Regions from separate parts of the Streptomyces sp. NPDC003247 genome, predicted to be linked through region 2. Evidence: predicted binding sites of a transcription regulator. Region 2 holds the regulator's gene; the other holds the start of a gene.
What was found. The regulator HspR, encoded in region 2, represses chaperone genes until heat shock. The targets are predictions, from matches to a motif close to TTGAGNNNNNNNNNCTCAA.
Positions count from the first base shown of each region.

Region 1: lon (endopeptidase La) is a predicted target of HspR. The motif match lies at 6,998-7,016, and genes of this name have one in related genera.

Region 1 is NZ_JBIAPF010000002.1:886,525-901,722, reverse strand. It holds gene ACFYWQ_RS08975 (nitrate- and nitrite sensing domain-containing protein) at 1-2,376, opposite strand, end outside; gene ACFYWQ_RS08970 (hypothetical protein) at 2,745-3,530, shown strand; gene ACFYWQ_RS08965 (MarR family winged helix-turn-helix transcriptional regulator) at 3,673-4,170, opposite strand; gene lon (endopeptidase La) at 4,552-6,975, opposite strand; gene ACFYWQ_RS08955 (GNAT family N-acetyltransferase) at 7,151-7,963, shown strand; gene ACFYWQ_RS08950 (spermidine synthase) at 8,279-8,977, shown strand; gene ACFYWQ_RS08945 (response regulator transcription factor) at 9,102-9,839, shown strand; gene ACFYWQ_RS08940 (ATP-binding protein) at 9,836-10,939, shown strand; gene ACFYWQ_RS08935 (multifunctional oxoglutarate decarboxylase/oxoglutarate dehydrogenase thiamine pyrophosphate-binding subunit/dihydrolipoyllysine-residue succinyltransferase subunit) at 11,253-15,050, shown strand.
Region 2 is NZ_JBIAPF010000007.1:515,174-530,371, reverse strand. It holds gene ACFYWQ_RS25915 (fibronectin type III domain-containing protein) at 1-488, shown strand, start outside; gene ACFYWQ_RS25910 (ATP-binding protein) at 521-958, opposite strand; gene ACFYWQ_RS25905 (helix-turn-helix domain-containing protein) at 1,120-2,001, shown strand; gene ACFYWQ_RS25900 (DUF397 domain-containing protein) at 2,012-2,215, shown strand; gene ACFYWQ_RS25895 (hypothetical protein) at 2,274-2,918, shown strand; gene ACFYWQ_RS25890 (fibronectin type III domain-containing protein) at 3,047-4,762, shown strand; gene ACFYWQ_RS25885 (Uma2 family endonuclease) at 4,799-5,458, opposite strand; gene ACFYWQ_RS25880 (heat shock protein transcriptional repressor HspR) at 5,668-6,114, opposite strand; gene dnaJ (molecular chaperone DnaJ) at 6,120-7,292, opposite strand; gene grpE (nucleotide exchange factor GrpE) at 7,326-7,979, opposite strand; gene dnaK (molecular chaperone DnaK) at 7,976-9,823, opposite strand; gene ACFYWQ_RS25860 (undecaprenyl/decaprenyl-phosphate alpha-N-acetylglucosaminyl 1-phosphate transferase) at 9,919-11,202, opposite strand; gene ACFYWQ_RS25855 (heterodisulfide reductase-related iron-sulfur binding cluster) at 11,453-13,744, shown strand; gene ACFYWQ_RS25850 (Yip1 family protein) at 13,903-14,955, shown strand; gene ACFYWQ_RS25845 (ribonuclease BN) at 15,054-15,198, opposite strand, start outside.

The DNA of each region.
Region 1 (15,198 bases), on a different contig from region 2:
GGTGCGGGACTCGGCCGGGGACTGCGCCGGCCGGGCCGGGGGCTGTGCGGGGGCCTGGTCGCCGGTGGGCGACTCGGCCGGGGCCGGGGACCGGTCCGGGGCCTGGTCGCGGGTGGGCGACTCGGCCTCGCGGACCGCCTTCTCGGCCAGGGCGACCAGGGGGTCGCCGCTGTCGCCGGTCTCCTTGGAGCGGCCCGGCAGGACGTTGGAGTTGGCCTCGGCGTCCGCGCCGGGCAGGGAGAACGACTGGCCCGCGGAGGGCGCCGGTGAGGACGCCGGGACCGCGGTGGCCGGCGCGGTGGCCAACAGCGGCGTCGGGACGACGACGACCGCGGCGACACCGCCCTTCTTCTGCTCGCGCAGCTGCACCCGCACCCCGTGCCGGTGGGCGAGGCGGGCCACGACGTAGAGGCCGAGGCCGAGTCCCTCCTCGCCCTCCTGGTCGTAGGGGGTCTCCGGGTCGAACTCGGTGAGGCGGCTGTTGAGGCGGGTCAGGCGCTCCTCGGTCATGCCGATGCCCTCGTCCTGGACGGAGAGCATGACCTCGCCGTTCTCCAGGAGCCAGCCGGAGACCTCGACGGGCAGGTCCGGCGGGGTGAACGAGGTGGCGTTCTCCATGAGTTCGGCGAGCAGGTGGCTGAGGTCGTCGGCGGCGAAGCCGGCCACGTGCGCGTGCGGCGGGAGCGCGGAGATGCGGACGCGTTCGTAGCGTTCGATCTCGCTGACCGCGGCGCGGACCACGTCCACCAGCGGGATCGGTCCGGCGTGCTGCTGGACGTGCTCGGTGCCCGCCAGCACCAGCAGGTTCTCGCTGTGCCGGCGCATGACCGTGGCGAAGTGGTCGAGCTTGAACAGGGTGGCCAGGCGGTCGGGGTCCTGCTCGCGCTCCTCCAGGCCCTCGATGACGGCGAGCTGGCGCTCGACCAGGCCCAGGGTGCGCAGGGAGAGGTTGACGAAGGTGCCGCTGATGCTGGACCGCAGCCGCTCCAGGCGGGCGGCGGCGTCGGCGAGTTCGGCGCGCAGTCCCTCGCGGGCGTCGGCCATCTTCTGGCGCTGGCCGACGAGGTGCTTGCGGTCGGACTCCAGGGTGGTGACGCGCTCGTGGAGGGCGACGGCGTGCTCGTGCAGGGCGTTGACGGAGCGGACGACCTGGGCGAACTCGTCGTTGCGGCCGGTGAACCGCAGCGGCTCCTCGGCCGCCGGGTCCTCGGCGTCGGCCAGCCGCTTCGAGCCGAGGCGCAGCACGGCCAGCGGGCGGGTGAGGCTGCGGGCGAGGGCGGTGGCGATGCCTATGGCGACCAGTATCAGGGCGCCGAGCAGGGCGATGCGGATCTCCAGCGCGGTGACGTCGTCGTCGCGCAGCTGGGCGAGGTCCTTGGTGCGGCGGTCGTAGAGCGACGACTCGGCGCCGCGCATCAGGTCGACCCGGGCGGAGAGCGCGGCGTCCAGCTTCTTGACGCTGGTGTCGAGCTCGTCGTCGCTGAGTTCCGGCTGGTCGGTGAGGGCCGCCAGGTACTTCTCGGCGGCCTCCACGTCACCGCCGGTGACGGTGGAGTCGTAGGAGTCGACGGCCGGCTGCGGGGCGTTCTCCCGGAAGGCCGTCAGGGCCGCGTCGGAGCGCAGCCGGGCCTGCTGGGCGGCGGCCGTGAGGGCGTCCCGCCGCTTGGCGTCGCCGCCGGAGGAGACCGTCTCGGTGGACGACACGCCCGTGACGGGGTCGTAGACGCTCTCGGTGGACGTCGGCACGTTCAGCGCGGCGAGCAGCAGCCCGCGGGCCGCGTCGGCCTGCTGGACGGCGGTGTCGAGGTCGGCGAGGGCGTGGGCGCCGGAGCCCGCGCGGGGCGGCATCTGCTCCGCGAGCCGCTCGGCCAGACCGTGCAGCGCGGTGATGGCGGCGGAGTACGCCTGGTGCGCCTCGAGCGCCGTGCTCTTGCCGGTGAGGGCCGTCTGCCGGACGGAGGCGAGTCCGGCGAGCTCCGCACGGAGCCCGGCGGGCGTGTCGGCGTCGGCGGTCAGCTCCCGCACCTGCCGGTCCACGCGGGTACTGCTCTGCGTCGAGGGCGCCGAGGCCTTGGTACGGCCGGCCGCGACGTAGACCGTGACCTCGTCCCGCTCGTCGGCGATCGACTGCGCGAGGACCAGCGCGTCCTGGGTCCGCTCCGCGAGGGTCACCAGATCCTGCGCGTCCTTCAACTGCCCGGAGGCGTCGAGGACGGAGGGGGCTCCGGCGCCCGCGACGGCGGCGGCCACCACGGCCACCGCGACGATCAGCCGGTTGCGTACGTGGGTCGGGCGGCCCTTTCCGACAGGGGTGCGCTCCGCGCCCCCCTCGGAGGCCGTCTTGCTGCCTGTGCGCCGAGGCCGCGTCTTCTGCACCGGTGCTCGCATTCCTGACTCGTGTTACCCATGGGCCGGATGACGCTCCGTCAACGGGTGCGTACGTCCGGTACGGTCCCCGACCCTCCCAGTGCCGGTGGGCAGGGGTCGCGCATCGACTGCCCCGCCACCCGAAGGAGTGAACATCGGAGGGGAGTTGAGGGGCAAGTCACTCAGGCACCCGCGAGGCCCTTGCGCGGGGCGCCGGTTGGACGTGGGCGGCGGGCTTTGGCAATATTCGCCGCCACGCCTTCCCGGAGTGCGTTATTCCCGCCCAAAACAGGCGCCTGACCTGCGACGGTGCGCCCGCCCGGGGAGTGTTGCCAGCCTTTCGCGAAGGGTGTGAAGGGGTCGTGCAGACTGGCGGGATGCGCACGGAACTTGTGTCGGAGCCCGGTGATCGGGCCTACCCCAACGAGGACTTCGCGAGCGTCGGACTTCCCGCCTCCGGTCAGGGCGGTTCACTCGTCCTGCTGGACGGCGTGACGCCGCCCCGGAGCGGCACGGGCTGTCTCCATTCGGTCCCCTGGTACACGGCGCGTCTGGGCGGCGCCCTGACCGAACTGACCGTTTCACTCCCGGATGTTCCCCTGGCCGAGGCACTCTCCCTCGCCCTGACGCGTACCGCCGACGCCCACTCGGGCACCTGTGACCTTTCTCACCCGCGTACGCCCCAGGCGACGGTGGTTCTCGCCCGCTGGTCCCCGGACGCGGTGGAGTACCTGGTCCTGTCGGACTCGGCGCTCCTGCTGGCCTCGCCCGACGGCACGGTCACCCCCGTCCTGGACGACCGCCTGGCGCTCGTCCCGCCGGCGCTGCTGGCGAGCGCGGAGATCTGCGACACGCGGGTCCGCAACAAGGAGGGCGGCTTCTTCACCGCCGCCGCGGACCCGGCGGTGGCGGCCCGCGCGGTCACCGGCGCCGTCCCGCGCTCCGAGGTGGCCGCCCTGGCGGCCCTCAGCGACGGGGTGACGCGGTGGGTGGACACCTTCCGGGAGGGCGACTGGAGGGACCTGTTCGGCCACGTCCGCAAGGACGGCCCTCGCGCGCTGGTGGAACGGGTGCGGGAGCTGGAGCGGGCGGACACCGGGCGGACGTTCCTGGGCCGCGCCAAACGGCACGACGACGCGACGGCGGTCTTCGTGGAGCTGTGAGGCGGGGGCTGGGCCTTGCCTGGCCATGGCCCGGGCCCGGCCTGGACCTGGCCCAGGCCTGGCCTGGGCCGCGCACGGGTTCGGGCCTGCTTGGGCCGGCTCGGCCGTGCGCCGGTTCAGGCGGGCCGGCCCGTGCGCCGGTTCAGGCCTGCTTGGCCATGCCCTGGTTCAGCTCGTGGAGCAGGCGGGCCAGCTCCGCCACCTCACCGCGGTCCCAGTGGGCGAGCTGGCTGACGTACCGCGCCCGGCGGGCCTCGCGGACCCGGCCGACCCGGGTGCGGCCCTCCTCGGTCAGGTCGACGAGCCAGGCGCGCCCGTCCGCCGGGTCCGGCGCGCGAGCGATCAGGCCGAGCTGTTCCAGCGCGCGCAGCTGGCGGGACATGGTGGCCTTGCCGACGCCGATGTAGGCGGCGAGCTCGGTCGCCCGCTGCCGCCCGCACTCCTCCAGCCGGACGAGCAGGCCGTACGCCGCGGACTCCAGGTCCGGGTGCACCTCGCGGGCCATCTCGCCCTGGTTGGCCCGGGCGCGGCGCAGCAGCACCGTCAGCTCCCGCTCCAGGGACAGGAACTCCTGGTCCACACCTCTTCGCGACACCTCGGATGCGCCCCCGCGTCCGTCGCCGTTTCCGTCCTCGTGCACGTCAGCGCTCCTGATCCGGTTCCGTGCCGATTCTACGTGCGTAGCCGCACCCCGGGCCGAGGGCGGCCGTGGCATGCAGCTGCCCCGCGACTCCCTGGCGCCGTGACGCCGTGACGCCGTGGCCCGGTGACTCCGCGACTCCGCGACTCCGTGGCTCGCTGACTCCGTGACTCCGTGACGCCGTGACTCGGTGACTCCGTGGCCCGGCGACTCCGCGACGCCGTGGCCTGGCGACTCCGCGACGCCGTGGCCTGGCGACTCCGCGACGCCGTGGCCTGGCGACTCCGCGACGCCGCGACTCCGTGGCCCGGTGGCGGCCGGGCGGGCGAAGGCCCGGGCCTCCCTCACGGGACCCGGGCCTATCCCCTCCGGACGCGTCCGTCACGCCGCGACCGGAACCTCCGGCGTCGCTCCGCTGGTCGCGGGGGCGAGCGCCAGCTCCAGGACCTGGCGGACGTCGGTGACGGCGTGGACGTCCAGCTTGTCCAGGACCTCCGCCGGGACGTCGTCCAGGTCGGGTTCGTTGCGCTTGGGGATGATCACGGTGGTCACCCCGGCGCGGTGCGCGGCGAGCAGCTTCTGCTTCACGCCGCCGATCGGCAGGACCCGCCCGGTCAGCGAGACCTCGCCGGTCATCGCCACGTCCGTACGGACCAGCCGTCCGGACAGCAGGGACGCGAGGGCCGTCGTCATCGTGATGCCCGCGCTCGGGCCGTCCTTGGGGACCGCGCCCGCCGGGAAGTGGATGTGCACGCCCCGGTCCTTCAGGTCGGCGACCGGCAGTTCGAGCTCGGCGCCGTGGCTGCGCAGGAAGCTCAGCGCGATCTGCGCCGACTCCTTCATCACGTCGCCCAGCTGACCGGTCAGGGTCAGGCCCGCCGCGCCCGTCTCCGGGTCGGCCAGCGACGCCTCGACGTACAGCACGTCGCCGCCCGCGCCCGTGACCGCGAGACCCGTCGCCACGCCGGGCACCGAGGTGCGCCGCTCGGCCGGGTCCTGGGCGGACTCGGGCACGTGGTGCGGCCGGCCGATCAGACCGCGCAGGTCCGCCTCGGTGACGGTGAACGGCAGCTCCCGCTCGCCCAGTTCGTGCTGCGCGGCGATCTTGCGCAGCAGCCGGGCGACGGACCGCTCCAGGGTGCGCACGCCGGCCTCGCGCGTGTACTCGCCGGCCAGCTTGCGCAGGGCGCTCTCGTCGAGGGTCACCTCGTCCTTGTCCAGGCCCGCCCGCTCCAGCTGGCGCGGGAGCAGGTGGTCACGGGCGATGACGACCTTCTCGTCCTCGGTGTAGCCGTCGAGGCGGACCAGCTCCATACGGTCGAGCAGGGCCTCGGGGATGGCCTCCAGGACGTTGGCGGTGGCGAGGAAGACGACGTCCGACAGGTCGAGCTCGACCTCCAGGTAGTGGTCGCGGAAGGTGTGGTTCTGCGCCGGGTCCAGCACCTCCAGCAGGGCCGCCGCCGGGTCGCCGCGGAAGTCGGACCCGACCTTGTCGATCTCGTCGAGCAGGACGACCGGGTTCATCGAACCGGCCTCCTTGATCGCGCGGACGATCCGGCCGGGCAGCGCGCCGACGTACGTACGCCGGTGACCGCGGATCTCCGCCTCGTCCCGGACACCGCCGAGGGCGACGCGGACGAAGGCGCGGCCCATGGCGTGCGCGACCGACTCGCCGAGCGAGGTCTTGCCGACGCCGGGCGGGCCGACCAGGGCCAGCACGGCACCGCCGCGCCGTCCGCCGACCACGCCCAGGCCCCGGTCGCTGCGGCGCTTGCGCACCGCCAGGTACTCGGTGATCCGCTCCTTCACGTCCTCCAGGCCCGCGTGCTCGGCGTCGAGGACCGCCTTGGCGCCCTGGATGTCGTAGGCGTCCTCGGTGCGTTCGTTCCACGGCAGTTCGAGGACGGTGTCGAGCCAGGTGCGGATCCAGGAGCCCTCGGGCGACTGCTCGCTCGCCCGCTCCAGCTTGTCGACCTCCTTGAGGGCGGCCTCGCGGACCTTCTCCGGCAGGTCGGCGGCCTCGACCCGGGTGCGGTAGTCGTCGGACTCCTCGCCCTCGCTCTCGCCGTTGAGCTCGCGCAGTTCCTTGCGGACGGCCTCCAGCTGACGGCGCAGCAGGAACTCGCGCTGCTGCTTGTCGACGCCCTCCTGGACGTCCTTGGCGATGGTCTCGGCGACGTCCTGCTCGGCGAGGTGGTCGCGCAGCTGCTGGGTGGCGAGCTTCAGACGGGCCACCGGGTCGGCCGTCTCCAGGAGCTCGACCTTCTGCTCGGTGGTCAGGAAGGGCGAGTAGCCGGAGTTGTCGGCGAGCGCGGAGACGTCGTCGATGGCCTGGACGCGGTCGACGACCTGCCAGGCGCCGCGCTTGCGCAGCCAGGCGGTGGCCAGCGCCTTGTACTCCTTGACCAGTTCGGCGACCTGGCCGGGCAGGGGCTCGGGCACCTTCTCGTCGAGCCGCGTGCCCTCGACCCACAGGGCAGCGCCGGGGCCGGTGGTGCCGGCGCCGATCCGGACGCGGCCGCGGCCGCGGATCAGCGCGCCCGGGTCGCCGTCGGCCAGCCGGCCGACCTGCTCGACGGTGCCGAGCACGCCGGTGCTCGCGTACGTGCCGTCGATGCGCGGCACCAGGAGCACCCTGGGCTTCCCGGGTTCCGAGCGGGCGGCGGCCTGGGCCGCTTCCACCGCGGCGCGCACATCGGCGTCGTTGAGGTCCAGCGGTACCACCATCCCGGGCAGCACGACCTCGTCGTCGAGCGGCAGTACGGGCAGGGTGAGCGGTGTGAACGCTGCGGACTCAGCAGCCATGATCTCCCCTTCGGCAGTCAAGTTGAGTTATGCCGACTCAATGCACGGGCGGCCGCGAATGTTCCCGCGGGGTCGTTCGCTGTGAGCGATCACGTCCGCCGGGCCCGGCGCGCGGCGCCGTACAGTCGTTCCGCGTAAGTGGTGAATGCCTTTTCTGGCCATTACGGAGGTCGGGGTGGACGGGATCGTACGGGCCTGGGTGGACGGGTGGGTCGTGTCGCGCGGGGCCTCTCCGCCCGTGCGGCGGCCCTGGGGGTTCACCGTCGACGTGGGGCAGGCCGCGCACGTGTCGCGGCACGTCCTCGCCCGGATCGGGGACGACGTCGAGGAAGGCGTGGTGCGCGAGGTCGCGGACGGGGTGACCGGGGCCGGCGTGTGGCTCAAGGTCTTCCGGGACCCGACAGTGACCGCGGGATGGCTGGGCCCCGGCTGGTGGGTGGACCCGGAGCCGGGGTGGCTGATGACGCTGCCACTGCGCACGGCACCGGAAGCGGCGGAAGGGGGACCGAGGTCGGCACCGGCGGAGGCGGGACCGGCCGGGGCGGCACCGGCCGAGGCGGGACCGGCCGAGGCGGGACCGGCCGAGGCGGGACCGGCCGAGGCGGGACCGGCCGAGGCGGGACCGGCCGAGGCGGGACCGGCCGAGGCGCCCGACGGTTACCGGCTGCGCGTGTGGACGCGCGGCGGTGTCACGCGCGTGCTGGTCACCGCGCCCGACGGCTCCTTCGCCGCGCGGGGCCAGGTGGCCCCGACCGGCGCGACCGCCGTCTTCGACCAGATCGAGACCGCCCCCGGGCACCGCCGCCGCGGCCTGGGCAGCGCCGTCATGCGCACGCTCACGGCCACCGCGGCGGCCGAGGGCACGGAGACCGGCGTCCTCGCGGGGACACCGGCGGGGCGCGCGCTGTACGAATCGCTGGGCTGGACGGTGGTGGCACCGCTGACGAGCGCGAAGTTCCTGGGTGCGAGCGGGGGCGGCGACTCGTGACCGGGGGGCCGGGGACCGGTGCCGAGGGCCGGGGTCCGGGGACCGGGGCAAAGGATCGGAGCCGGGGGACTGGAGCCGAGGATCGGAGCCGAGGGCCGGGAACCGGGGGCTGAGGAGCGGAGCCGAGGGCCGAGGACCAGGGACCGGAGCCGAGCGCCAGGGGCTGGGAGCCGAGGCCCGGGGCAGGGGCCCGAGGGCAGAGGCCCGAGGCCCGAGGACCAGGGGCCCGAGGACCGAGGCCCGGCACAGAACGGGCCCGAGACCGGCCCCCCGAAATCCCCCGCCCTCCCCCGCCCCCGGTGCCAGGATGGGGCGATGCCCCTCTCCCGCGACTTGTCCCCCGAACCCGGCGGCCGGCCCGAAGTCCTGGACCGTCGTGAGGGCCCGTACGGCGAGGTCGTGCTGCGCCGGCACGGGGAGCTGCTCCAGATCATCGCCAACGGCTGCTTCCTGATGGACACCTCCGACGGCCGCTCGGAGCGGCTGCTCGTCGACGCCGCCCTGACCGCGCTGGACGGACGCCCCGCACCCGACGTGCTGATCGGCGGCCTGGGCGTCGGGTTCTCGCTCGCGCACGCCGCCGCCGACCCCCGCTGGGGACGCGTCACGGTCGTGGAGCGGGAACGCGCCGTCGTCGACTGGCACCTCGACGGCCCGCTCGCCGCGATCTCCCGCACCGCCCTCGCCGATCCGCGCACGACGATCGTGGAAGCGGATCTGCTCGACTACGTCAATGAGACTTCCGCCACGTTCGACGCGCTCTGTCTCGACGTCGACAACGGGCCCGGCTGGACCGTCACCGAAGGCAACGGCGGGCTCTACTCGGAGGCCGGACTCGCGGGCTGCGCAAGGGTGTTGAGGCCCGGCGGGGTACTGGCCGTGTGGTCCGCGCAGCCGGCGCCTGAATTCGAAGGAACCTTGAGAAATGCCGGGTTCCAACGGGTGCGTACCGAAGAGATCCCGGTTGCCCGAGGCGTGCCGGACGTCGTGCACCTCGCCGTCGTACCCGGATAGCAAAGGCGCGGTGACTCCCCGTACGCTGCTGCCCTGACGTCGATCATTGAGGCGTCAACCGCAGTCATGCGCAATCAAGGGATCACCCCACTGGTCCCGGAAAAGCACACCTCAGGGGCGGGCGATGGAGCAGACACACACCTCGCACAACGGCACGACGGCGACCCCGGGCGCACAGCGCCGCGTTCTGGTGGTCGAGGACGATCCGACGATCGTCGACGCCATCGCGGCCCGCCTGCGCGCCGAGGGATTCCTCGTGCAAACGGCGGGTGACGGCCCGGCGGCCGTCGACACGGCGGAGGCCTGGCAGCCCGACCTGCTGATCCTCGACATCATGCTGCCCGGCTTCGACGGCCTGGAGGTCTGCCGTCGTGTGCAGGCCGCCCGCCCGGTGCCGGTGCTGATGCTCACCGCGCGCGACGACGAGACCGACATGCTGGTCGGGCTCGGCGTGGGCGCCGACGACTACATGACCAAGCCGTTCTCGATGCGGGAGCTGGCGGCGCGCGTGCACGTGCTGCTGCGCCGCGTGGAGCGCGCGGCGCTCGCGGCGGCCACGCCCCGCTCCGGCATCCTGCGCCTCGGTGAGCTGGAGATCGACCACGCCCAGCGCCGGGTGCGGGTGCGCAGCGAGGACGTGCACCTCACGCCCACCGAGTTCGACCTGCTGGTCTGCCTGGCGAACACCCCGCGCGCGGTGCTCTCCCGTGAGCAGCTGCTGGCCGAGGTGTGGGACTGGGCGGACGCCTCCGGCACCCGGACCGTCGACAGCCACATCAAGGCACTGCGCCGGAAGATCGGCGCCGAGCGGATCCGCACGGTGCACGGCGTCGGCTACGCGCTGGAGACGCCGACGCCATGAGCGGCGGGCCGGACGCACCGAGAGGCCCCGGGGAGCCCTGGGGCGGCGTACGACCGTTCTCGATCAACACCAAGCTGGGGGCGCTGGTCGTCATCTCGGTGCTGATCACCACCGGGCTGGTGCTGATCGCCCTGCGCACCGCGACCGAACTGCGCTTCATCACCATCTTCTCGATGATCGCCACGTTGCTCATCACCCAGTTCGTGGCGCACTCGCTCACCGCGCCGCTGGACGAGATGAACACGGTCGCCCGGTCCATCTCGCACGGCGACTACACCCGCCGGGTGCGCGAGAACCGCCGGGACGAGCTGGGCGACCTCGCCCAGACGATCAACATCATGGCCGACGAGCTGGAGGCGCAGGACCGTCAGCGCAAGGAGCTGGTGGCCAACGTCTCGCACGAGCTGCGCACCCCCATCGCGGGTCTGCGCGCGGTCCTGGAGAACGTGGTCGACGGCATCGCCGAGGCCGACCCCGAGACGATGCGCACGGCCCTGAAACAGACGGAGCGGCTCGGCCGGCTGGTGGAGACGCTGCTGGACCTGTCTCGGCTGGACAACGGCGTCGTACCGCTGCGCAAGCGGCGTTTCGAGGTGTGGCCGTACCTGTCGGGGGTGCTCAAGGAGGCCAACATGGTGGCCTCCGCGCGCGCGACCATGGGCTCGGGCGGCAGCCACACGCGCACCGACGTCCATCTGCACCTGGACGTCTCGCCGCCGGAGCTGACCGCGCACGCGGACCCCGAGCGCATCCACCAGGTCGTCGCCAACCTCATCGACAACGCGGTCAAGCACAGTCCGCCGCACGGCCGGGTCACGGTGAAGGCACGGCGCGGGCCGATGCCTGAGTCGCTGGAGCTGGAGGTCCTGGACGAGGGGCCCGGCATCCCGCGCTCGGAGTGGCGCCGCGTCTTCGAGCGGTTCAACCGGGGGGCCGTCCGCCGGCCGCACGGCCCGGGCAGCGACGGCGGCACGGGGCTGGGACTCGCGATCGCCCGCTGGGCGGTCGATCTCCACGGCGGCCGGATCGGAGTGGCCGAATCCGAGCGGGGTTGCCGGATTCTTGTCACCCTTCCGGGAGAGCCATCCGTGCCAAGTTGACGTAAAGTGCGAAGCGGAGCCCCAAGATCCACGAGCGTCCGCACCGACGAACGGCTGATGGACACGTGTGATCAGGCACAGCACCGGCCCAGGCCGGCCGCGGTCCGCACGCTCAGCGTGCGCGACCTGTATCGACGCACCCGTTTTGAACGTCAACCGCGCTTGTTTCCCGCCATTTCCAGCCCCGAAACACCCTTGTCGATGTGACATACGCGACGATGGAGCTGCCCGGCCTGACCTTCGCGGGCTGGGAGGCGTAGCCTTTATTCCCGCTGTCCATCACCTTGTGAAGCGGAAGAGGGCGGTTGCCGCCGTGTCGCCACAGTCCCCCAGTAACGCATCGAGCATCTCGACCGACGCAGACCAAGCGGGCAAGAATCCCGCTGCCGCGTTCGGCGCGAACGAGTGGCTCGTCGACGAGATCTATCAGCAGTACCTCCAGGACCCGAATTCCGTAGACCGTGCCTGGTGGGACTTCTTCGCCGACTACAAGCCGGGGGCCGCCAGCGCTCCGGCTCCGGCGGGTACTGCGGCCGCGGGGGCCGCAGGGACCACCACCCCACCCGCGGCACCCGCCGCTCCGGCTGCCCCGGCCGCTCCGGCCGCCCCGGCCCAGGCCGCGCCCGCCGCCCCGGCTCCCGCGCCGGCCGCCGCCGCCCCGAAGCCCGCGGCCGCCGCCCCGGCGCCCGCGAAGCCCGCCGCGCCCGCGGCCAAGCCGGCCGCGCCGGCCACCGCGGCTCCCGAGGGCCCCGAGTTCGTGACGCTGCGCGGCCCCTCCGCCGCCGTCGCCAAGAACATGAACGCCTCCCTGGAGCTGCCCACGGCCACGTCCGTGCGCGCCGTCCCGGTGAAGCTGCTGTTCGACAACCGCATCGTCATCAACAACCACCTGAAGCGCGCCCGGGGCGGGAAGATCTCCTTCACGCACCTGATCGGCTTCGCGATGGTGCAGGCCATCAAGGCCATGCCGTCGATGAACTGGTCGTTCGGCGAGAAGGACGGCAAGCCGACCCTCGTCAAGCCGCCGCACGTCAACCTCGGCCTGGCCATCGACCTGGTGAAGCCCAACGGCGACCGCCAGCTCGTCGTGGCCGCCATCAAGAAGGCCGAGACGCTGAACTTCTTCGAGTTCTGGCAGGCCTACGAGGACATCGTCCGTCGCGCCCGCGACAACAAGCTGACGATGGACGACTTCACCGGCGTCACGGTCTCCCTGACCAACCCCGGCGGCCTCGGCACCGTCCACTCCGTCCCGCGCCTGATGCCCGGCCAGTCGGTGATCATGGGCGTCGGCTCCATGGACTACCCGGCGGAGTTCCAGGGCACCTCCCAGGACACCCTGAACAAGCTCGGCATCTCGAAGGTCATGACGCTCACGTCGACCTACGACCACCGGGTCATCCAGGGCGCCGCCTCCGGCGAGTTCCTGCGCGCGGTGGCGAACCTGCTGCTGGGCGAGAACGGCTTCTACGACGACATCTTCGAGGCCCTGCGGATCCCCTACGAGCCGGTCCGCTGGCTCAAGGACATCGACGCCAGCCACGACGACGACGTCACCAAGGCCGCCCGCGTCTTCGAGCTGATCCACTCCTACCGGGTCCGCGGCCACGTCATGGCCGACACCGACCCGCTGGAGTACCAGCAGCGCAAGCACCCCGACCTGGACATCACCGAGCACGGGCTCACCCTGTGGGACCTGGAGCGCGAGTTCGCCGTCGGCGGCTTCGCCGGCAAGTCCCTGATGAAGCTGCGCGACATCCTCGGCGTGCTGCGCGACTCGTACTGCCGCACCACCGGCATCGAGTTCATGCACATCCAGGACCCCAAGCAGCGCAAGTGGATCCAGGACCGCATCGAGCGCCCGCACAGCAAGCCGGAGCGCGAGGAGCAGCTGCGCATCCTGCGCCGGCTGAACGCGGCGGAAGCCTTCGAGACCTTCCTCCAGACCAAGTACGTCGGTCAGAAGCGCTTCTCGCTGGAGGGCGGCGAGTCCGTCATCCCGCTGCTCGACGCGGTCATCGACTCGGCGGCCGAGTCCCGCCTGGACGAGGTCGTCATCGGCATGGCCCACCGCGGCCGCCTGAACGTCCTCGCCAACATCGTCGGCAAGTCGTACGCGCAGATCTTCCGCGAGTTCGAGGGCAACCTCGACCCGAAGTCGATGCACGGCTCCGGCGACGTGAAGTACCACCTGGGCGCCGAGGGCACCTTCACCGGCCTGGACGGCGAGCAGATCAAGGTCTCCCTGGTCGCGAACCCCTCGCACCTGGAGGCCGTGGACCCGGTCCTGGAGGGCGTCGCGCGCGCCAAGCAGGACATCATCAACAAGGGCGGCACGGACTTCACCGTCCTGCCGGTGGCGATCCACGGCGACGCGGCCTTCGCGGGCCAGGGCGTGGTGGCCGAGACCCTGAACATGTCGCAGCTGCGCGGCTACCGCACCGGCGGCACGGTCCACATCGTCATCAACAACCAGGTCGGCTTCACCGCGGCCCCCGAGTCCTCGCGTTCCTCCATGTACGCGACGGACGTGGCCCGCATGATCGAGGCCCCGATCTTCCACGTGAACGGCGACGACCCGGAGGCCGTGGTCCGCGTCGCGCGGCTCGCCTTCGAGTTCCGCCAGGCGTTCAACAAGGACGTGGTGATCGACCTCATCTGCTACCGCCGCCGCGGTCACAACGAGTCGGACAACCCGGCCTTCACCCAGCCGCTGATGTACGACCTGATCGACAAGAAGCGCTCGGTGCGCAAGCTGTACACCGAGTCCCTCATCGGTCGCGGCGACATCACCCTGGAAGAGGCCGAGCAGGCGCTCCAGGACTACCAGGGCCAGCTGGAGAAGGTCTTCACGGAGGTCCGCGAGGCCACCTCCCAGCCGACGTCCGGCGACGCCGAGGCGCCGCAGGACGGCTTCCCCGTCGCGGTGGGCACCGCGGTCTCCGCCGAGATCGTCAAGCGCATCGCCGAGTCCCAGGTCAACATCCCCGACCACATCACCGCCCACCCGCGGCTGCTGCCGCAGCTCCAGCGCCGGGCGGCCATGGTCGAGGACGGCACCATCGACTGGGGCATGGGCGAGACCCTCGCCGTCGGCTCCCTCCTCCTGGAGGGCGTCCCGGTCCGTCTGGCCGGCCAGGACTCCCAGCGCGGCACCTTCGGCCAGCGCCACGCGGTGATCATCGACCGGGAGACCGGCGAGGAGTTCACGCCGCTGATGTACCTCTCCGAGGAGCAGGCGCGCCTGAACGTCTACAACTCCCTCCTCTCCGAATACGCGGCGATGGGCTTCGAGTACGGCTACTCGCTGGCCCGCCCCGACGCGCTCGTGATGTGGGAGGCGCAGTTCGGCGACTTCGTCAACGGCGCGCAGACGGTCGTGGACGAGTTCATCTCGTCGGCGGAGCAGAAGTGGGGCCAGACCTCCGGCGTCACCCTGCTCCTCCCGCACGGCTACGAGGGCCAGGGCCCGGACCACTCGTCCGCCCGCCCGGAGCGCTTCCTCCAGCTCTGCGCCCAGAACAACATGACGGTCGCGATGCCGACCTCGCCGTCGAACTACTTCCACCTCCTGCGGTGGCAGGTGCACAACCCGCACCACAAGCCGCTGGTCGTCTTCACCCCGAAGTCGATGCTGCGCCTGAAGGCCGCCGCGTCGAAGGCGGAGGAGTTCACGAGCGGCCAGTTCCGCCCGGTCATCGGCGACGCCTCGGTCGAGCCGAACGCCGTCAAGAAGGTCGTCTTCTGCGCCGGCAAGGTCTACTACGACCTGGAGGCCGAGCGCCAGAAGCGCGGCGTCACGGACACCGCGATCCTCCGCATCGAGCGCCTGTACCCGCTGCCGGGTGCCGAGCTCCAGGCGGAGATCGCCAAGTACCCGAACGCCGAGAAGTACCTGTGGGCCCAGGAGGAGCCGGCCAACCAGGGTGCCTGGCCGTTCATCGCCCTGAACCTGATCGACCACCTGGACCTGGCCGTCGGCGCCGACGTCCCGCACGGCGAGCGCCTGCGCCGCATCTCGCGGCCGCACGGCTCGTCCCCGGCGGTCGGCTCGGCCAAGCGGCACCAGGCGGAGCAGGAGCAGCTGGTGCGGGAGGTGTTCGAGGCCTGAGCCTCTGAACACCGCTGAGCACCGGTAGCGCGTGCAGCGGCCCCGTCGCCTCCATGGCGGCGGGGCCGCTGCCGTGTGCGCCGGGGCGGCGGGGCCGCTGCCGTGTGCGCCGGCGGCGGGTCCGGCCGGCAGCGGTGCCGCATACCCT
Region 2 (15,198 bases):
CCTACAAGGCGGTCGCCTGGGTGGACGACCAGCCCGACGCCACCTCCTTCGCGTACACCACCGTCCCGGACGGTGAGACGGCCTGCCTGGTCGTGGACGTCGTCGACGACTACTACAACTCCGTCTTCCGTGCGAACGGCGAGGCCGCCGGCCAGGTCGCGACCGAACTCGACCTCACGCCGAGCGTTCCGACGCCCGCGGGCTCACCGCTGGAACTGAGCGTGTGGGCGGAGTCGAACGGCCTGGTCTGGCTGGACTGGACCGGCCTCGACGAGTCCTCCCCCGAGGCGGCCGGCGGGTACCGCGTCTACCGCTGGAACCCGGAGACCTCCGCGTACGAGAAGCTGGCCGACACTGCGGCCGCCGACCGCTACTACGACGACCTCACCGCAGAACGCGGCACCACCCACCACTACTGGGTGACCGCCGTCGCCGCCGACGGCACCGAGTCCCTCCCGGCGGCCGGGGCCGTGTCGACCGCGCCGTAGCCCACGGGCATCACGGGGCCCGCACCCGGCGCTCACGCCGTTGTCGCGGGCCCCAGTTCGAACCACACCCCCTTCGCGTACCTCCCCGCCCGCTCCTCGGCGACCCCCCACACATCCGCCATCTCCTCGACGAGCGCGAGCCCCCTCCCCCAGCAGGCCACGGCCCCGGCCGCCGGGTACCCGACCACCGGCGGGTCCGGGCTCTCGTCGAAGACGCTGACGCGCAGCCGCGCCGGAGTGAGGCGGAGCCGGAGCATGGCCGTGCCCTTGGTGTGCAGGTGCACGTTCGTGACGAGTTCCGAGGTGCACAGGGCGGCCGGGGTGACGAGGGGCTCGCGGTCGTGGGTGAAGAGGACGGCGCGGACGAAGTCCCGGCAGACGCGGGGCGAGGTCACGTCCGCGGGGGCGAACAGGCTGTACTCCCAGAGGAGTTGGGTGGGCCGATGGGCGGCACTGCGGGCTGGGTTCATGAGGGCGGCTCCTTCACGGCACAGGGGAGCGATTCCGGTGAGTGACCGGTTCCACACTCACGGTAGAGATAGAGGTTTACAATTTTCAAGCTATCTACCTAGATCGGTGGACGAACTCACCCGACAGGGAGAGACTTTGACGACCGGACTAGGAGTGAACCGTGGGACTGCGCACCACCATCACCGAACGTCAGCGGCGACTCGGTTTCGAACTCAAACACCTGCGCGAAAAAGCAGGTTTGAGTGCTGGTGAGGCCGCCGAGCGGATCGGTATGGGCCGGGCCCAGCTGAGCCAGATCGAGACCGCGAAGACCACGATCCTGACGGAGCGGCTCCGCCAACTCTGCCGTCTCTACGCATGCAAAGATGAGACCTACGTCAACGCCCTTGTCGCCATGTCCGAGGCCACCGGCAAGGGTTGGTGGACCGCCTACAAGAAGCCGATGGAGCAGGGCCCGCTGAACATGGCGGAGCTGGAAGAAGGCGCCGTTGCGCTACGGGTGCACCAGCCGTTGCTCATCCCGGGTCTCTTCCAGACCGTGGACTACGCGCGGGCTCTCTTCGCCACCCCGGGCCTGGGCTTCGAACGGATCGAAGAGGCACTGAAGTTCCGCATGGAGCGACAGCGCGTGCTCACCCGCGACGACCCGCCCGCCGTGCACGCCGTGATCCACGAATCCGCTCTGCACATGCGATTCGGCGGCACCGAGGTGCTGCGCGGTCAACTGCTGCGTCTGATCGAGCTGGCTCGGCTGCCCAATGTCACCGTGCAGATCTATCCCTTCACCTCGCGGGCTCACCCGGCTCTCTCCAGCAGCTTCGTCCACGTCGTCCCCGCCGTCGCCGAACTGGGCACAGTGGTGCTCGAACAGTTCGGCAGCATGCAGTACTTGGGAGACCGCGCCAGCCAGGTCCAGTACGGGACGCTGTTCGAGAGTCTCGCCGAGTACGCCCTCGCCCCCGTCGACGTATCGTTGGCCCCGGAAGCACACTCCGTGAAGGACTCGCTGGCTCTCATCCAGCACCTGCTCTACACCCTTTGAGGAGGCCCGGATGTCTGAGCACCTCACCTGGCAGAAGTCGTCGTTCAGCGGCGGCCCGCAAGGAGAGTGTCTCTACCTCGCCCCCACCGCCGACGGCGGAATCCGCCTCCGCGAGAGCGACGCCCCGGACACGGTCCTGGCCACCACCCCCACCCCCCTCGCCGCCCTCCTCCAGCACCTCCGCCAGCCCCCGTACAACCTTGCACCCTCCTGAACAACGACCGGAGGGACGCGCCGGGATGCCCGTGTACGGTCAAGGCGATCTTCACGCGTTGACCGGGGACACCATGGGCATCAGGCGGGCACTCACGGTCGGCATCACACTGGTCGCGTTGACGGCGGTGACGGGATGCGAGGACGACGACAGCGCCGCCGCCGACACCACAGGGGCGACCACCGCGCCGAGCTGGGCCCGTACGACGGAGCCGGCCACCGGCAGCGTGTCGGGCGCCGGCACCACCGAGCAGGGTTTCGACGGCGCGCTCCCCGAGGCGACGGACACCACCGCCCTCGCGCGGTACGTCGACCTGTACACCTCGTGCAAGGAGGTCGAGACGGGCGACGCCTACGACGCCGGGCACGACGGATCGGCCACCGCCTGGGGCACGGAGGAGGCGGCGGACCCCGCCTGGGGGATCACGGACCGCGCCGTGTGCAAGGACTTCACCTACCCCATAGCCCTGTTGACGGTGTCGGACATGACGAAGTTCGAGACCCAGGCCAAGGCCAGTGGCGACGAGTTCGCCGTCGGGGAGAACATCGTGGTCGTCCCGGTCGGCGACGACCAGGTGGAGGCCCTGTCGCACTCCGAACTCGCCTTCTTCACCTGCGACGAGGACTTCGCCCCGCCGAGCGACTACCGGACGGAGTCGGCCCTCGTCGACGGCTGCGTGCTGAGCGACTACTGGGAGTCCTGAGCCCACCCGCCCCCTCCCCGCCCCCCTCCAGCACCTCAGGCAGCCGCCGTACAACCTTGCACCCTCCTGAACAGTCCGTCCCGGCGACGGCCGATGACCGCCGTCGCCGAAACGGACCGAAGGACTGCATGAACCGAGCAAGACGCACGACCGCCGCCGCTGCCACGGTCGTGCTCGTCACCGCGGGCGGCCTGCTCGCCGTCACCACCGCGCCCGCCTCCGCCGCCACGACCTGCACCGCGCCCGTCTACCAGCGGCAGATCTTCGCCAACACCACGTTCTCCGGTACGCCGAAGCAGACCGGATGCGACGCCGCGATCAGCGAGAACTGGGGTGCCAAGGCCCCGGCCTCCGGCGTCCCGTCGAACAACTTCGGCGTCCGCTGGACGGTGACCCGCGACTTCGGCTCCGGCGGGCCCTTCGCCTTCACCGCCGCCGTCCAGGACGGTCTCCGCGTCTACGTCGACGGTGTCCGCAAGGTCGACATCTGGAAGAACGGGTCGACGACGGTGACGAAGACCGTCAACCTGACCCTGTCCGCCGGGAAGCACACCCTCCGCGTCGACTACGTGAACTGGACAGGCAGCGCCAACGTCGGCTTCACGTACGCGCCCCGCACCACCGCCACCGTCGACAAGGTCAAGCCGTTGACCCCGACGGGCCTCGCCGCCGCCTACGACACCGCGGCCGGCCGGGCGAAGCTCACCTGGGCGGCGAACAAGGAGATGGACCTCGCGGGGTACCGGGTCTACCGGCGGCCCGCCGAGAGCGCGACCTGGACCAGGCTGGCGGCCACCGCCTCCACCACGTACACCGACACCACCCTCCCGGTGACCGGCGCGGCCTACGCCTATGAGCTGCGCGCCTACGACAAGGCGGGCAACGAGTCGGCGGGCACGGCGGACAAGACCGTCACGACCGTGGACCGGACCGCCCCGGGCGTGCCCGCCGGGCTGTACGTCAACAGCGAGTCCGGGGGCCTGCGGATCAACTGGAGTCAGGTCACGGGAGCGACGTCGTACGGCGTGTACCGCGCGGCGAGCGCCGACGGCACGTACACCCGGATCGGCACCGGCACGGACCAGGCCTCGTACCTGGACACCACCGCCGCCGAGGACGCCACGTACCACTACCGCGTCACCGCGCTGGACACGGCGGGCAACGAGTCCGCGCGGTCCGCCGCCGCGAGCGGCAAGCGCCGGGACCTCACGCCCCCGTCCGCGGTCACCGGGGTGACCGTCACCCCGACCGAGTACGGCTTCCAGGTGACCTGGGACGCCAACCCGACCGCGGACCTGGCGAGTTACACGGTCCGCCGGGGCGAGCTCCTGGGCGACGAGGGCGATGAGCGGGTGTGCTCCCTCTCCGCGGGCTACTCCGTACCGGCCGGCACCACCTCGTACGCGTACACCGTCCTTCCCGACGGTGAGGAGTCCTGCTTCATCGTGGACGCCGTCGACGATGCCGGGAACTCCGCGTTCCGGTGGACCGGCGAGGCGCAGATCGTGACCGCGACCGAGCTGGACATGACACCGAGCGTCCCGACTCCCGACGGCTCGCCCCTGGAGCTGTCCGTGGTGTGGCCGGGCTGGGACGGCGAGGTCTGGCTGGACTGGACCGGCCTCGACGCGTCCTCCCCCGAGGCAGCGGGCGGCTACCGGGTCTACCGCTGGAACCCGGAGACCTCCACGTACGACAAGCTCGCCGACGTCGCCAACGGCGAGCAGGCCTATGAAGACCTGACCGCGCGGACCGGAACCACCCACTACTACTGGGTGACCGCGGTCGCCGCCGACGGCACCGAGTCCCTGCCGGCCGGAGGCGCGGCGGTCACCGCGCCGTAGCGCACGCCACGCGTCCGATCCGCCGTCCGATCCGCCTCAGCCCCGCTTCGGGCCCGTGATCGCCTCACCGATCACAAAGCCCTTGGCGGGGCCTTCGGGCACGGTGACCTCGGTGCCGTACGGAACGCGGTGGACGTCCTCCCAGTCCGCCTCGTCGGGGCGGGGTCCGGTGAACAGGGTGACGGCGCCCTGGCCGTCGTAGTCGTCGACGAGGACGTACACGGGGATGCCGGCCCGGGCGTACTCACGGCGCTTCCTCACACGGTCCCGTTCGAGGCTGCGCTTGCCGGGCGAGGTGACTTCGAAGACGGCCCGCACTCCGGCGGCGGTGAGGCCCAGACCGTCATCGGTCACGTAACGCTCCGGGTCCCGCGCGACGACGAACAGATCCGGCACCCACGCCGAGCCTTCGTGGATGACGTTCGTGTCGTTGCGGACGGCGAAATCCCCGCCCCGCAAGTGATCTCCCAGGGCTTCCCTCAGCAGGAAGATGATCTGACTGTGCGAGTAGCGGCCGGTGGGCGACACCTCGATGGCTCCCTCAATGATCTCAGCGCGGTAGCCCTCGGGGAGTTCCATGGCCTTCCATGCCTGCCACAGGACCTCGTCCAGATCGGGGCCGTTCTCCGGCAGAGGCACGGACGGGGTCCTGGTCTCGGTCATGGTGTCGGGCCTCTCGTGCGCAAGAGCGGTCATGGCTGCATCACCTCCTCAAGTGTGGGCCGGGGGTGCACACGGCACAAGCAACGCGATCACCGTAGGAACGGCCGTGCCTCCGACCGGCCCACATGCCACCTGTTCACCCGTTCGAGCGAGAGCGGAACGGTTTCGTCCGCGTGCGACGAGCGCGAAGGGGCCCGGAGGTTCGTCCTCCGGGCCCCTTCACACGGGTCGACGCGTCGCCGTCAGTCCTTGGCCTTCTTCGGCCGCCACACCACCAGCGCGCTGGTCTGCTGCACCTCCTGGTACGGCACCAGGTCGCGCCGGTAGGAGGCGTGGACCGCCGCCTCCCGCTGCTGCATGGCCGCCGCGGCGCCGTCCAGCGCGGACTGGAGCTCGGCCATCCGGGCCTGGAGGGCGGCGACCTGGTTCTCCAGTTCGATGATCCGCTTGATGCCGGCCAGGTTGATGCCCTCGTCCTGCGACAACTGCTGCACGGTGCGCAGCAGTTCGATGTCACGGGCCGAGTAGCGTCGGCCCCGCCCGGCCGTACGGTCCGGGGAGACCAGGCCGAGGCGGTCGTACTGGCGCAGTGTCTGCGGATGGAGGCCGGAGAGCTGGGCCGCCACCGAGATGACGTAGACCGGGGTCTCCTCGGTCAGTTCATACGGGTTACGTCGACGGCCGTCCATCACCCTCAAGCTCCCTTCGCGGCCTCGAACAGCTCCGCCCGCGGGTCCTCACCCGCGGTGGCCTCGCGATACGCCTCCAACGCGTCACGAGCCTTCCCCGACAGGTCCTTGGGAACACTCACCTCGACGGTGACCAGCAGGTCGCCGCGGGTTCCGTCCTTGCGGACCGCGCCCTTGCCCCGGGCGCGCATGGTGCGCCCGTTGGGTGTGCCGGGCGGCAGCTTCAGCGTCAGGGCCGGGCCGCCGAGCGTGGGCACCCTGACCTCGCCGCCCAGGGCCGCCTCCGTGAAGGTGACGGGCACGGTGACGGTGAGGTGGTCGTCCTTGCGGCCGAAGACCGGGTGCGGGTCGACGTGGACGACGACGTACAGGTCGCCGGCCGGGCCGCCGCGCTCACCGGGGGCGCCCTTGCCGCGCAGCCGGATCCGCTGCCCGTCGGTGACGCCCGCGGGGATGCGGACCTGCATGGTGCGGGAGGACTTGGCCCGCCCGCTGCCGCTGCACTCCGCGCAGGGGTGCTCGGCGATCAGGCCGCGCCCCTTGCAGTCGGGGCAGGGGTCGGTGAGGGAGAAGCCGCCGCCCGAGCCGCGCGCCACCTGCCCGGTGCCGACGCAGGTCGGGCACACCCGGGGGGTGCCGTTCTTGTCGCCGGTGCCGGAACAGGCCTTGCACGGTGACTGTGCGGTCATCCGCAGCGGGACCGTCGCGCCCTCGATCGCCTCGGTGAAGCTGAGGGTGACCTCGGTGTCGATGTCCTGGCCGCGCCGGGGCTGGGCGCGGGTACCCGTGGCGCCGCCGCGGTTGAACAGGCCCCCGAAGACGTCACCGATCCCGCCGCCGAAACCGCCGGCGTTCCCGCCCTGGGCGCCCCCGAAGAGGTCGCCCAGGTCGAAGTTGAAGGAGCCGCCGCCCGCGCCCGGACCGGGGCGGAAGCCGCCGCTGCCGAAGAGGGCGCGCGCCTCGTCGTACTCCTTGCGCTTCTTGGGGTCGCCGAGGATGTCGTTCGCCTCGGAGATCTCCTTGAAGCGCTCCTCGGCCTTGACGTTCCCCTTGTTGGCGTCCGGGTGGTACTCGCGGGCGAGCTTCCGGTACGCCTTCTTGATCTCGGCCTCGGTGGCGTCCTTGGGGACGCCGAGGACCTTGTAGTAGTCCTTCTCGATGAAGTCCTTGGTGCTCATCCTCGACGTCCCTCCTCTCGCGTCGGTTCAAGCTCAGCCCTCGTCCGGGCCACCGCTCTCCTTGTCGTCGGCCGCCGTCTCGTTCTCCTCGGCCGGCTTGACCGTCTGGGCCCCCGGCTGGGGTTCGGCCACGGCCACCCGGGCGGGACGGATGGTGCGCTCGCCGAACCGGTACCCGGGCTGGAGGATCGCCACGCACGTCGTCTCGGTGACGTCCGGCGCGTAGCTGTGCATCAGGGCCTCGTGGATCGTCGGGTCGAAGGGCTCGCCCTCCTTGCCGAACTGCTGGAGGCCCATCTTCGCCGCGACGGTCTCCAGGGACTCGCCGACGGACTTGAAGCCGCCGACCAGTTCGCCGTGTTCCCGCGCGCGGCCGATGTCGTCGAGCACGGGCAGGAGCTCGGTCAGGAGGTTCGCGACGGCGATCTCCTTGACCGCGATCCGGTCGCGCTCGACCCGGCGGCGGTAGTTCTGGTACTCGGCCTGGAGCCGCTGGAGGTCCGCGGTGCGCTCGCCGAGCGCGGTGCGCACCTGGTCCAGCTGGGCGACCAGCCCGGCCGTCTGGTTCGCGTCCCCGGCCGGGGCCGCCCCCTCGTCGGAGGGAGCGGCCTTCGGCTCGGCGTCGTCGGAGGTGGCGCCGGAGGGGACGTCGGGCTTCTCCTCGAAGCCCGGGGTCTCCTCCGTCACGCGGCACCGTCCTTGCGCTCGTCGTCCACGATCTCGGCGTCCACGACGTCGTCGTCGGCCTTGGCACCGCCGGCGGTGGCGCCCTCCGGGCCGCCCGCGGCCTGGCCGGCCTGGGCGTCGGCGTACATGGCCTGGCCGAGCTTCTGCGAGACGGCCGCGACCTTCTCGGTGGCGGTGCGGATCTCGGCGGTGTCCTCGCCCTTGAGCTTTTCCTTCAGCTCGGAGAGGGCTTCCTCGACCTCGGTCTTGATCTCGCCGGGGACCTTGTCCTCGTTGTCCTTGAGGAACTTCTCGGTCTGGTAGACGAGCTGCTCGCCCTGGTTGCGGGCCTCGGCGGCCTCGCGGCGGCGGTGGTCCTCCTCCGCGTACTGCTCGGCCTCCTGGCGCATGCGGTCGACCTCGTCCTTCGGCAGCGAGGAGCCGCCGGTGACGGTCATCTTCTGCTCCTTGCCCGTGCCCAGGTCCTTCGCGGTCACGTGCATGATGCCGTTGGCGTCGATGTCGAAGGAGACCTCGATCTGCGGGACGCCGCGCGGCGCCGGCGGCAGACCGGTCAGCTCGAACATACCGAGCTTCTTGTTGTACGCCGCGATCTCGCGCTCGCCCTGGTAGACCTGGATCTGCACGGACGGCTGGTTGTCATCGGCCGTGGTGAAGATCTCGGACCGCTTGGTCGGGATCGTGGTGTTGCGCTCGATGAGCTTGGTCATGATGCCGCCCTTGGTCTCGATACCGAGGGACAGCGGGGTCACGTCGAGGAGCAGGACGTCCTTGACCTCACCCTTGAGGACACCGGCCTGGAGCGAGGCGCCGATGGCGACGACCTCGTCCGGGTTCACGCCCTTGTTGGCCTCCTTGCCGCCGGTCAGCTCCTTGACGAGCTCGGCGACGGCGGGCATACGGGTGGAGCCACCGACGAGGACGACGTGGTCGATCTCGTTGATGGAGACGCCGGCGTCCTTCATGACGTTGAAGAACGGGGTCTTGCAGCGCTCGAGGAGGTCCGCGGTCAGCTGCTGGAACTGGGCGCGGGTGAGCTTCTCGTCCAGGTGCAGCGGGCCCTCGGCGGACGCCGTGATGTACGGCAGGTTGATCGAGGTCTCGGTGGACGAGGACAGCTCGATCTTCGCCTTCTCGGCGGCCTCGCGCAGACGCTGGAGCGCCATCTTGTCCTTGGACAGGTCCACGCCGTGGCCGGACTGGAACTGCTTGACCAGGTAGTCGACGACGCGCTGGTCCCAGTCGTCACCACCGAGGTGGTTGTCACCGTTGGTGGCCTTCACCTCGACGACGCCGTCGCCGATCTCCAGGAGGGACACGTCGAAGGTGCCGCCACCGAGGTCGAAGACGAGGATCGTCTGGTCGTCCTTGTCGAGGCCGTAGGCGAGCGCGGCCGCGGTGGGCTCGTTGACGATGCGCAGGACGTTGAGACCGGCGATCTCACCGGCCTCCTTCGTCGCCTGGCGCTCGGAGTCGTTGAAGTACGCCGGGACGGTGATGACCGCGTCGGCCACCTTCTCGCCCAGGTACGCCTCGGCGTCGCGCTTCAGCTTCTGCAGGATGAAGGCGCTCATCTGCTGCGGGTTGAAGCTCTTGCCGTCGAGCTCGATCTTCCAGTCCGTGCCCATGTGACGCTTCACGGAGCGGATGGTCCGGTCCACGTTGGTGACCGCCTGGCGCTTGGCGACCTCGCCGACCAGCACCTCGCCGTTCTTGGCGAAGGCGACGACGGACGGCGTGGTCCGGGCACCCTCGGCGTTGGTGATGACGGTGGGCTCGCCGCCCTCCAGAACGCTGACGACGGAGTTAGTCGTGCCCAGGTCGATGCCGACCGCACGTGCCATGGTGATCTTCCTCCAGCTGACTTGAGTGGAACGGACTCAAGTGTGCACGACACCCGGCGCCCGGTCAACAGACCTGAGTCACACCGACTCAACTCTTATCCGTTCCTTACGCGCAACACCTCGCTGACCTGCGGTGACACCGTATGGCGAGACGCTCGCGCGGGTGATCGCGCGGGTGACTCGGCCGACCGCCGAGGGGGCTGCACCGCGGAGACGGAGGGCCGCCGGGCACGGGCACGGGCCCGCACGGCACCCTCCTCCTGGCGCCGCCCCGGCCCGGCCCCCTCCCCGGACCGCCGCGCGCCCGCTTCCCCGGGGCGCCGCACCACACCGCCTTCGCCAGGGCGCCGCACCACGCCCCCCTCCCCCGGCCGCCGCGCCGCGCCGCCGCCCTCTCCCGGCGGCCGGGCGTACACCGGCACCCGCCACAGCCCGAGGACGACGGCCAGGACGGCGCCCGCCACCCACAGCACGGCCTGCGCGTCCGCCCAGCCTGCGTGCACCAGGGCCCCGACGAGCACCCCCGCGAAGGCCGCGACGCCGAGCAGGACCGTCACCCCCTGCGGGGTGAGGCCGAGCCGCCGCAGCCGGTGGGCCAGGTGGTCGGGCCCGCGCCGCAGCAGCGGGCGCCCGGCCGTGCGCCGGGCCAGCAGGACGAGGACGACGTCGGCGGCGGCGACCGCGGTGAGCGCGAACAGCACGCCCGCGCCGGCCACGGCGTCCTGGCCCGCGCGCGCGGAGACGGCCGCCGCCGCGAGCAGGAAGCCGGTGAAGAGCGCGCCGCAGCCGCCGAGCGCCACGCGCGCGGGAGGCCAGTTGTGCATCAGGAACCCGGTCAGGGCGGCGGCGAGCACGCTCAGCAGCACGGCGAGGCCGTCCATCATCTCGGCCGCCGCGCACGCCCCCACGCCGAAGGCGGTGACGACCCCCACGGTCCCGGCGACCCCGTCGGCGTGGTCCAGGGCCCGGAAGGCGAGCGCGACGCAGGCGATCCAGCCGACGGCCGCCACTCCGGCGACGACGCCGGTGTCGCCGTAGGGCACCACGAAGGCCGCCGCGACCGCCGTACCCGCCACCACGAACCGGGCCTTCAGCCGCCACAGGTCCACGACCAGCCCGAGCGCCGCGACCCCGCCGCCCGCGACGAGCAGCGCCCCCATGCCCTCGCCGAGCGGGGCGGCCCCCGTCCAGTCCCCGGCGGTCGCGACGAGGCACGTCGTCAGGACGACGGCCACGCCGCCCGACAGCGCCACCCGCCGCCGCCGCTGCCGCTGCCGCTGGTCGACCAGTCCGACGCGCAGGGCGGGCCCGCGCAGCAGCGCGGCGAGGAAGGCGGTGAGGAGCAGGGCGGCGGTGGCGGCGGCGATCCCGTAGAGCACGGATATAAATTAGTCATGAATGTACCAATTTGGCATGAATAACACGGTCTGATTCTGAGGTGACCCTCAGCGACCCAGATCACCCGCCGCCCGACTACAGTGCGACGGGAGATGGGGGTAGTCTCAGACGGACTACATAAGTTACCGCTTAGTAATTTCGGGTACCTGTTCCGAGGCGCGCCGCGCACCCCGCGCACGCGCCGCACGACACGTCCCCGCCGTATCCCCCTCGCAGGCCCGAGGAGCCCCCATGCAACTCGCCGCGATCATCGTGTCGCTGGCCCTGACCGTGGTCGGCGTCGCCCTGCTCGCCCGAGCCATCGGCCAGTTCGTCCGGTACTTCAAGCTGGGCCAGCCGGTCCCGGCGGGCACCCGGACCGACAACCCCTACCAGCGCAGCGTGACACTGGTCCGCGAGTTCCTCGGCCACACGCGCATGAACCGGTGGGGCATCGTCGGCGTCGCCCACTGGTTCGTGGCCATCGGCTTCCTGACGCTGCCGCCGACCCTGGCGCAGGCCTTCGGCCAGCTCTTCCAGGCCGACTGGACACTGCCGGTCATCGGCGGCTTCCTGCCGTTCGAGCTCTACATCGAGTTCATCGGCGTGATGACGATCCTCGGCATCGCCGTGCTCATCGCCATCCGCCTGCTGAACCTGCCCTCCCGCCCGGGCCGCAAGTCCCGCTTCGCGGGCTCCAAGGCCGGCCAGGCGTACTTCGTCGAGTACGTCATCCTCACCATCGGCCTCGCCATCTACGTGCTGCGCGGCCTGGAGGGCGCGATCCACCACGTGGAGCACTACGAGGCCGCGTACTTCGCCTCGTACCCGCTGGTCCTGGCCTTCAAGGGACTGGGCGTCACCACCCTCCAGAACCTGGTCTACTTCACCGCGATGGTGAAGATCGGCACCTCGTTCATCTGGATGATCGTGGTCTCGCTCAACACCAACATGGGCGTGGCCTGGCACCGCTTCCTGGCGTTCCCGAACATCTGGTTCAAGCGCAACGCCACCGGTGAGACCTCGCTGGGCGCGCTGCTGCCGATGACGTCCGGCGGCAAGCCGATCGACTTCACCGACCCCGGCGACGACGACGTCTTCGGCGTCTCCCAGGTCGAGCAGTTCTCCTGGAAGGGCCTGCTGGACTTCTCCACCTGCACCGAGTGCGGCCGCTGCCAGTCGCAGTGCCCCGCCTGGAACACCGGCAAGCCGCTCTCCCCCAAGCTCCTGATCATGTCCCTGCGCGACCACGCGCACGCCAAGGCCCCCTACCTGCTGGCCGGCGGCGGCAAGACCATGGAGGGCGAGGAGAAGGCCTCCGAGGAGCAGCTCGAGGACGTGCCCGCCGCCGCCCTCGCCGAGGCCGAGCGCCCGCTGATCGGCACCGCCGACGACAACGGCGTCATCGACCCGGACGTCCTGTGGTCCTGCACCACCTGCGGCGCCTGCGTCGAGCAGTGCCCGGTCGACATCGAGCACGTCGACCACATCGTCGACATGCGCCGCTACCAGGTCATGATCGAGTCGTCGTTCCCGTCCGAGGCGGGCACGATGCTCAAGAACCTGGAGAAGAAGGGCAACCCCTGGGGCCTGGCGAAGAAGCAGCGCCTGGAGTGGACCAAGGAGGTCGACTTCGAGGTCCCGGTCGTCGGCAAGGACATCGAGGACCTCTCCGAGGTCGAGTACCTGTACTGGGTCGGCTGCGCCGGAGCCCTGGAGGACCGCGCCAAGAAGACCACGAAGGCGTTCGCCGAACTCCTCCACATCGCGGGCGTCAAGTTCGCGATCATGGGCGGCGACGAGAAGTGCACCGGTGACTCCGCCCGCCGCCTCGGCAACGAGCCCCTCTTCCAGGAGCTCGGCATGGAGAACGTCATGGCGCTGAACATGGCGTTCGGCGAGGAGACGGACGACGACGGCAAGGTCACCGAGGAGTCGAGGAAGCCGAAGTCGGCGAAGAAGATCGTCGCCACCTGCCCGCACTGCCTCAACACCCTCGGCAACGAGTACCCGCAGCTCGGCGGCGACTACGAGGTCATCCACCACACCCAGCTGCTCCAGCACCTCGTCGACGAGGGCAAGCTGATCCCGGTGACCCCGGTCGAGGGCATCATCACCTACCACGACCCCTGCTACCTGGGCCGCCACAACAAGATCTACACGCCTCCGCGCGAGATCATCGCCAACGTCCCGGGCCTGCGGAACGAGGAGATGCACCGCCACAAGGAGCGCGGCTTCTGCTGCGGCGCCGGCGGCGCCCGGATGTGGATGGAGGAGCGGATCGGCAAGCGCATCAACAACGAGCGCGTCGACGAGGCCCTCTCCCTCGACCCCGACATCGTCTCCACCGCCTGCCCCTTCTGCCTCGTCATGCTGACCGACTCGGTCAACGGCAAGAAGAACGAGGGCAAGGCCAAGGAGTCCATCCAGGTCGTGGACGTCGCCCAGCTCCTGCTGGAGTCCGTCAAGACGCCCGTCGACGACGAGCCCCCCGCGGGCACGTCCGAGACGGAGAGCGAGCCGGAGCCCCAGCCGGTCAAGTGACCACCACGGGCACCCGGCACCTCCGCACCCCGCCGAGCCCGCCGAGCCCCACCGACGCCCCCTGTTCCGCCGGACGCGGACAGGGGGCGTCGGCGTGTGCGGCTCCGGGCTTCGGGTCCCCCTGGGGGAGGCTCCGGACTCCGGGTGTCCCTTAGGGGATGTCACAGGTCGGCCGCAAAGCCGCCTCCGGTGGGCAGGGCCCGGCACGTCACTCTCCGGGACCAGGTACGTTCGTTGACGTGGCTGGATTCAGGATCGGACGTGGCGGCCGGGACGGCCGCGCCCCGCAAGCGCGACCCCAAGACCCTCCGTACGGGCAGCAGGCGCCCCAGGGGCCGTCGTACGGCTACCCGCCGGCGCAGCAGCCGTACCCGCAGCAGCGGCCGCAGTACCGCGGCGGCCAGCAGCCCCCGTACGGCTCGACCGGCGGCGGAGCGGGCGGCCAGTGGCCCTCCGCGCACGGCGGCGGCTACGGCGGCCAGGGCGGCGAGCCGGAGTACTTCGGCGGCGACGACCCGTCGTCGTACGGCGCCGGGCCGGGCACCCCGGACCCGTACGCCGCGAACAACCCCGGGCACACCCAGGCGTTCTCGATCGACGACCACCAGCAGTACAGCCGGGGCGAGACGTACCACGCCGGCGCCGCGGCGGCCCCGGCCGGCCCGGTCGGCCCGCGCCTGCCCTGGAAGGAACTGCTGAAGGGCGTCGTCCTGTCGCCCAGCCGGACGTTCCTCCAGATGCGGGACTACACGCTGTGGGGCCCCGCCCTCATCGTGACGTTCCTCTACGGCCTGCTCGCCGTCTTCGGCTTCGACACCGCGCGCGAGGACGCGATCAACGCGACGCTCTCCAACGCGATCCCGATAGTCCTGACGACGGCCGTCGCGATGGTGCTGAGCTCCTTCGTCCTCGGCGTCGTCACCCACACCCTGGCCCGCCAGCTCGGCGGCGACGGCGCCTGGCAGCCCACGGTCGGCCTCTCCATGCTGATCATGTCGCTCACCGACGCCCCGCGGCTGATCGTGGCCATGTTCCTCGGCGGCGACGCGTCGTTCGTCCAGATCCTCGGCTGGGCGACCTGGGTGGCGGCCGGCGCCCTGCTGACCATCATGGTCAGCCGCTCCCACGACCTGCCGTGGCCGAAGGCGCTGGGCGCGTCCGCGATCCAGCTGGTCGCCCTGCTGTCGATCGTGAAGCTGGGCACGTTCTAGGGCCGCCCGCGGACCCGCTCACTGAAAGTACGGCCGGGGCCTCCCGATCCACCGAGGATCGGGAGGCCCCGGCCCGTCCGTGGGGCCGGAAGCAGGCGTCAACGGGGTGCCCCGCGCGGCCCGCTCCGCCCGGAACGCTGCTCCAGGTACAGGCAGCCGATCACGGCGCCGAGGTGGATGACCACCCCCACCGCGATCACCCACGACAGGATCACCATGACGACCCCGATGGGGCCGTACCGC